Regions from separate parts of the Gordonia sp. G4 genome, predicted to be linked through region 1. Evidence: predicted binding sites of a transcription regulator. Region 1 holds the regulator's gene; the other holds the start of a gene.
What was found. The regulator LexA, encoded in region 1, represses DNA repair genes until DNA is damaged. The targets are predictions, from matches to a motif close to CGAACANNTGTTCG.
Positions count from the first base shown of each region.

Region 1 (3,405 bases):
TGCCCGAGCCGGGTGTGCCGACACCGCAGGTGCCGTCGGTGCTGCTCGCCGACGATCTTGCGCCCGCCGACACCGCCGGCCTCGACCCGGCGAGCACGATCGCGCTCGTCACCCGATTGGGCGGCCCCACCAGTCACACCGCGATCATCGCGCGGCAGCTGGGGATCCCATGCGTCGTCGCGGTCACTGATCTGGCCGAGATCGAGCCCGGCACAACCGTTCTCGTCGACGGAACAACCGGTCGCATCGAGGTCGAGCCCGATGCGGACACGGCCCGGGCACGCGTCGAGGAGGACCGGCGACGCGCCGAGGTCGTCGCCGGCTGGACGGGTCCGGGGCGCACCGCCGACGGCGTGGGTGTGTCAGTGCTCGCCAATGTCGCCGACGGATCGTCGGCACGGGCCGCGGCCGGACACCCCGTCGAGGGTGTCGGACTCTTCCGCACCGAACTCGCCTTCCTCGAACGCGCAGACGAACCGTCGGTGGACGAGCAGGCCGGGATCTACCGTGAGGTCCTCGGTGCTTTCGACGGGCGGAAGGTGGTGATACGCACCCTCGACGCCGGCTCGGACAAACCGCTCCGCTTCGTGACGCATCCCGACGAGTCCAATCCGGCGCTGGGGGTCCGTGGGGATCGAATCGCCCTGGCGCATCCCGAGATCCGCGCACATCAGCTCGACGCGATCGCGCTGGCCGCCGTCGGCTCGAAGGTCGCGCCGTGGGTCATGGCGCCGATGATCGCCTCGCCGGCGGAGGCGCGGGTGTTCGCCGCGGAGGTCCGGGGTCGGGGTCTGGTCGCGGGGGTCATGATCGAGGTGCCCGCGGCGGCGATCCTCGCCGAGGCCGTGCTCGCGGAGGTGGACTTCGTGTCCATCGGTACCAACGATCTGACGCAGTACACGATGGCGGCCGATCGGATGTCGGCCGATCTCGCCGGGCTGACCGACCCGTGGCAACCCGCCGTGCTCAGCCTGATCGCGGGTGTTGCCGCCGCGGGTGTCCGACAGGGAAAGCCGGTCGGGGTCTGCGGTGAGGCGGCCGCCGATCCGAATCTCGCCTGCGTCCTCGTGGGTCTCGGGGTGACCTCGCTGTCCAGTGCGCCCGCCGCGGCCGCCGCGGTGGGGGCCAGGCTCGGTGCGGTGACCACACAGGACTGCCGTGCTGCCGCCGACGCCGCGCTGGCCACGTCCGATCCTGCCGCGGCGCGCGAAGCGGCCGCGGCAGTGCTCGACCGTTCGGTCGGCGGAGAGGTCAGATTCGCCGCATCACGGTGACGACCTTGCCGAGGATCACGGCGTCGTTGCCCGGGATGGGATCGAACAGTTCGTTGTGCGGCATCAGCCACACGTTGGCGCCCTGACGCTTGAAGGTCTTCACCGTGGCCTCGCCGTCGATCATCGCCGCGACGATGTCGCCGTTGTCGGCGACGTTCTGCTGCCGGACCACCACCCAGTCGCCGTCACAGATGGCCGCGTCGATCATCGATTCGCCCACGACGCGCAGCAGGAACAGCGAGCCCTCGCCGACCAGCTCGCGAGGAAGCGGGAACACGTCCTCGACCGCCTCCTCGGCCAGGATCGGACCACCGGCCGCGATACGACCGAGGACCGGCACGAAGGTCGGCTCGGGTAGTTGACCGGCCGAGGGGGTCTCCGGCGACGGCGGCTCGCTCGGGGCGATGTTGACCGCGCGGGGCCGGTTCGCATCTCGCTTGAGCAGGCCCTTGCGTTCCAGCGTTCGCAGCTGGTGGGCGACCGACGATGTCGAGGCGAGCCCGACCTCGTCGCCGATCTCGCGGATGCTGGGCGGATAACCGCGCTCGCGAACCGAGCGGCGGATCACCTCCAGGACCCCGAGCTGTCGCGGGGTGAGTGAGGCCTCGGCGGCGGCGACGTCGATCGGGGCCTCGTCGTCGACTCCCCGCGCTCGGCCGCGCCTGTCGCCGGTGTCACTCATGTTCAGTTCCTCTCGTCTTCGGAACGTGCAGGTAGATGGCCCGTGGGATGTCCGGTGGGGATGTTCAGCCGGGTCCGAGCCTAGCGGAGTGCGACCCTCACCTCAAACATTTGTTCGATGTGTCGCGAGACTTTGTCGGTGCGCCGTGCTACAAATTCGAACATCAGTGCATCGAACACCTGATCGAAGTTCGAACACCGACAGCACCACACACCACACCAGAAGATCTCACCCAGAGGATCTCGCACCGAACACTCGGAGGGCACCATGCGCACCGACACTCTCGTCGCTCCCGTCCGTACCGACCGTCCCGACACCGTTCGGGCGCGTACCGATCGCGCCGATCGCGTCCGGACCCGTGCCCCGCTGTCCGACGGTCGCCGCCCGGTCGACAACCGGCCGGCAGGCAACCGTCCGGCGGGCGGGTCACCGCTGACCCCGCGTGTCGGCGCCACGAGCTGCGGCTCGGCGGTGGGGTCCAGGGGCCGGGGCCCTCTCGCGCCGGATGCCGCGGTGTTCCGTCGCCGTCGCCGCACCGCGGTGGCGGTCCTCGCCGGCGTCGGGCTGGCGTTCGTCGTGTGGGTGTTCGGCGTCGTCGGCCAGAACTACTCGGACTCGATGACCCCTGCCGCCGTGAGTGCGGAGGTCGTCCACGTGCGCGCGGGGGACTCCCTGAGCACGATCGCCGGCCGGGTGGCGCCGGAGATGCCGCGCGAGATCGTGATCGACGAGATCGTCGCGATGAACGATCTGCCCACGAGTGCGCTGCAGGTGGGCCAGCCCCTGCTCACCCCCCGGTACCGCTGAGGCCGGGCGGTATCCTCGATGTCACAGGGGCCGGCCGAGAAGCGGCGGGGCGCACGGATTCGGTGCGTTCCAGCGTCCCGCGACCTGCGTGAGGACACGATGCGCTGCCCCTTCTGCAAGAACGACGACACCAAGGTCATCGACTCGCGTGTCGCAGACGAAGGGCAGGCCATCCGACGCCGCCGCTCGTGCGTGGAGTGCGGCCGCCGTTTCTCGACCGTGGAGAGCGCCGTGCTCGCCGTGGTCAAACGCAACGGTGTGACCGAGCCGTTCAGTCGCGAGAAGGTGATGCGCGGTGTCCGACGCGCCTGTCAGGGCCGACACGTCGCCGAGGACGCACTCGCCCAGCTCGCCCAGCAGGTGGAGGACACCGTGCGCGCCAGCGGATCGGCCGAGATCCCCAGCAACGAGGTCGGTCTGGCGATCCTGGGTCCGCTCCGCGATCTCGACGAAGTGGCGTACCTGCGGTTCGCCTCGGTGTACCGGTCGTTCGACTCGGTGGAGGATTTCCAGCGCGAGATCGACGACCTGAAGTCGGCGTCCGGCGGGCGGGCCGACACCGTCTCAGCCGAGCCGGTCCAGAGCTCGTAGGACCCGTTTCTCCGAGACGGGAAACGCGGTACCGAGACGCTGGGCGAACAA
Region 1 is NZ_CM173442.1:3,932,423-3,935,827, forward strand. It holds gene AC3B5T_RS17685 (phosphoenolpyruvate--protein phosphotransferase) at 1-1,274, shown strand, start outside; gene lexA (transcriptional repressor LexA) at 1,252-1,956, opposite strand; gene AC3B5T_RS17695 (LysM peptidoglycan-binding domain-containing protein) at 2,224-2,763, shown strand; gene nrdR (transcriptional regulator NrdR) at 2,863-3,354, shown strand; gene hrpA (ATP-dependent RNA helicase HrpA) at 3,328-3,405, opposite strand, start outside.

Region 2 (3,405 bases), 140 kb from region 1:
ATCTCCGACGCCCGTGATGACACCCAGTTCCTCGACACCAAAGCGCTCAGCCATACAAACCCCCGAGTTTGCAGCAATCCTCGTCGTGGCACACCGCCACGACGAACAACTTAGTACGACTCGGCCCCACCGTGCGTCGGTCATCCACACTCAGGAGGCGGCCAGTATCTGGATCAGCCGAGTCTCGACACCACTCCGCGCTGCCGGCGTGTGTCCGATCGCAGGCGGAGGCACGCTCCGATGTCGGGCCTCGGTCGGGGTGATCACGTCGATCACGCGCACCCCGTCGACGACTCTGACGTCGTAGAACCACCCGGGAGCCTCCTTGGCGCGGTTGTGGGTCACGCACGTTCCGTCGGCGTTGACCGCGCTGGTCGGGCCGTTGCGACGGTGCGGTCTGGCGTGGTCGATCTCGGCGACCGGCGCACCGCAGTACGGGGTCCGGCATCGTTGATCACGCAGGCGGATGTAACCGGCGAGTGAAGGCGGGAAGACACGCGATCGCGATTCCATCGTCACCAGCGATCCATCCGACGGTCGCGCATACAGGCGGCGAAGTGTCGACGCTGTCTCGCCCCCAGGTGTCACCGAATCGGCAACCAGGTGCCGCGCGACGGTCGCCGGGATGGGTCCATACCCGGGGACGTCCGCAGCCGAGTCGTCGAAACCCAACAGAGATTGCTCGGACATAACAAGATTCAGCGCGATCGGCGTCGGCTCGGCAATCGAGCGACCGGTGACACGCTCCACGAGAGTGTCGGCCATGACTTCTGCATGCGAGCGGTCATCGGAACCGCACACGGCGTCAGCGTGCTTCTTGAGCGCGGCGTACACCGCGATCCCGTCTGTCATCGGCAGAAGCGCCGAGAACTGCGTCATCAGGTCGGGCGCAGGCCGGACGGTAACGTGACGGTCCTTCTCCGCCTTGGCCTTCCGAGCCACGACCGCTTCAGGTTCCAACCCATAGGCATGAGACTTGGCCAGCACCTCGATCTCACGATCGGACACGCCGACCACCGCCACGGGATCACCGCAGATCCGACGGTCGATCTCTTCACGCGATTCGCGTGTCAGGTATGCGGTCTCACGCACCAAGATCGTCGCCCGCCACTCCGTGAGGACTCCTGTGGTGAGTGCCGCCAGGGTATGCGGCATCTCGTGCGCCAGCGCACGGGCGAACCCGAGGCACTGGCTTCCCTTGCGCGGCGAAACCTTCCGCGCCAAACCCACTTCGGCGGCCAGTCCACGACCACGTCTGCGCTCTGGGATGTTCCGTGAGGCTTCATCCGCTGCACGCAGGTCGTCGAGGTTTGCCGTCTCACGCACCTGAGCCGCCGTGCACGCCGACTTGATCTCCTCGAGGAGAGTGAGTCGGCTTACCGATTCCGCTTCGTCGAGGCCAACCGGCATCACCGACATACCATCAACGATCGATCGCAGATGGTCGGTTCCCAAGGAGGACTTTGTGTCCGGCCTAGCCTCGTTCATACATTCGATAGTACCGAAGTATGCGCGTTTCAGGAGGCACTTTCCACAGCACATCCAAAGATATTTTCACTTAGCCATTGAGATCAGTGACGGGATCTGCAACACTTAGCCATATGGCACATAGTACGGCCCCTTTGGACGACATCTTCGGCGCGCTCTCCGACCCGACGCGCCGCGCCGTCGTCGAGCGGCTGGGGCACGGACCGGCGAGCGTCGGCGAACTCGCCCACCCCTTCCCCATCACTCTGCCGTCCTTCATGAAACACCTACGCGTACTGGAGGACAGCGGGCTGGTTCTGACCAAGAAGGTGGGCCGCACGCGTATGTGCACGCTCGACCGACGCCGTCTACGTCGGTTGTCCACCTGGCTGGACCATCAGCGGACCGTCTGGACCGAACGCACCGACCGACTCGAACACTTCGTCACCGACACCGACACCGACACCGAGGAGACATGATGATCGACCCCGAACTGGACCTCACCCTGCACCGGGTGATCCGCGCTCCGCGACAACGTATCTGGGACGCGTGGACTCAACCCGATCAGTTTGCCAAGTGGTGGACTCCGGCCCCCACGGTCACCCGTGTCGACCGCCTCGAGCCCGCGCCCGGCGGTGCGCTCGTGACCCGGATGAGCGAGGACGGAACCACTTTCGTCCCGCACATGGATGCCGTCTTCCTCGTTGCGGACGTGCGCGAGCGTCTGGTGTTCACCAATGCCGTCGACAGTTCGTGGCGTCCCGCCGAACCAGCACCCGTCGCCATGACCGCAGAGATCACGTTCGCCGAGCATGCGGACGGAACCGAGTACAACGTCGTGGTGCGCCATCGCAGTCCGTCTGACCGTGACCGCCACGACGAACTCGGCTTCTACGACGGCTGGGGTTCGGTCACCGCCGCACTTGCCGAGCTCGTGGAACGCGAAGTCTCACAGTGAAGATCACCATCACGCAGTTCATCACACTCGACGGGGTCACCCAGGGTCCCGGTGCCACCGACGAGGACACCTCGAACGGATTCCTCGCGGGCGGTTGGCTGGTGCCTCACATGGACGAGCAGTTCATCCGCCAGGCGTCGCGGTGGCTCGATCTCGCCGACGGGCTACTTCTCGGACGGCGCACCTATGAGGCGTTCGCCCGCGACTGGCCCGCGATCACCGATCCCGACGACCCGTTCATGGTGCGGATGAACGGACTGCCGAAGTATGTGGTGAGCCGCTCACTCACCGAGACTGATCTGGCATGGCAGCCGGCGACACTGCTGGTCGACGACCCGATCGGCGCGATACGGGACCTGCGCACAGACTCCGACCGTGAGCTGCAGGTCCACGGAAGCGCGACGCTGGCGTCGTCGCTTCTCGAGGCGGGTGTCGTGGACACCCTGCGCCTCGTGGTTGCGCCCACCCTGTTGGGCTCCGGGCGAACGCTGTTCGGCCGCAACAGGGTCGGGACCGGCTTCCGACTGGCCGAACACCACGCCACGACCGGAGATCTGATGATTCTCGAGTACGAGGCGGTGGGACCGCCGGCGGTCGCGGACTACGCAGGAGCGAGCGCCGTGACCCGATAGACCGCGAGCTGGCGGCTAGTCCCGCGTCAACGCCGCCAGGAACATGGCGTCGGTGCCGTGGACATGCGGCCAGAGCTGTACGTGGGGGCCCTCGCCCAACAGATCCGGGCCCAGCTTGCCGACCGTCACGAGCGGGCGGGCATCGAGCTGGCGCGCGCCGTCGACCGACGCCACCACGTCGGCCACCACCGCGGTGGTCTCGGCCGGGTGCGGCGAACAGGTCGAATAGACCACGACGCCACCGGGTTTCACCAACCGTAGGGCCTCGGTCAGCAACTGCTTCTGCAGAACGACGAGTTCGTCGACGTCGGAAGCGGTCCGGCGCCAGCGGGATTCGGGTCGTCGGCG
Region 2 is NZ_CM173442.1:4,075,944-4,079,348, reverse strand. It holds gene AC3B5T_RS18370 (hypothetical protein) at 1-54, opposite strand, end outside; gene AC3B5T_RS18365 (DUF222 domain-containing protein) at 151-1,410, opposite strand; gene AC3B5T_RS18360 (ArsR/SmtB family transcription factor) at 1,602-1,946, shown strand; gene AC3B5T_RS18355 (SRPBCC domain-containing protein) at 1,946-2,425, shown strand; gene AC3B5T_RS18350 (dihydrofolate reductase family protein) at 2,422-3,057, shown strand; gene AC3B5T_RS18345 (RsmB/NOP family class I SAM-dependent RNA methyltransferase) at 3,073-3,405, opposite strand, start outside.
Region 2: AC3B5T_RS18365 (DUF222 domain-containing protein) is a predicted target of LexA. The motif match lies at 1,482-1,495, and genes of this name have one in related genera.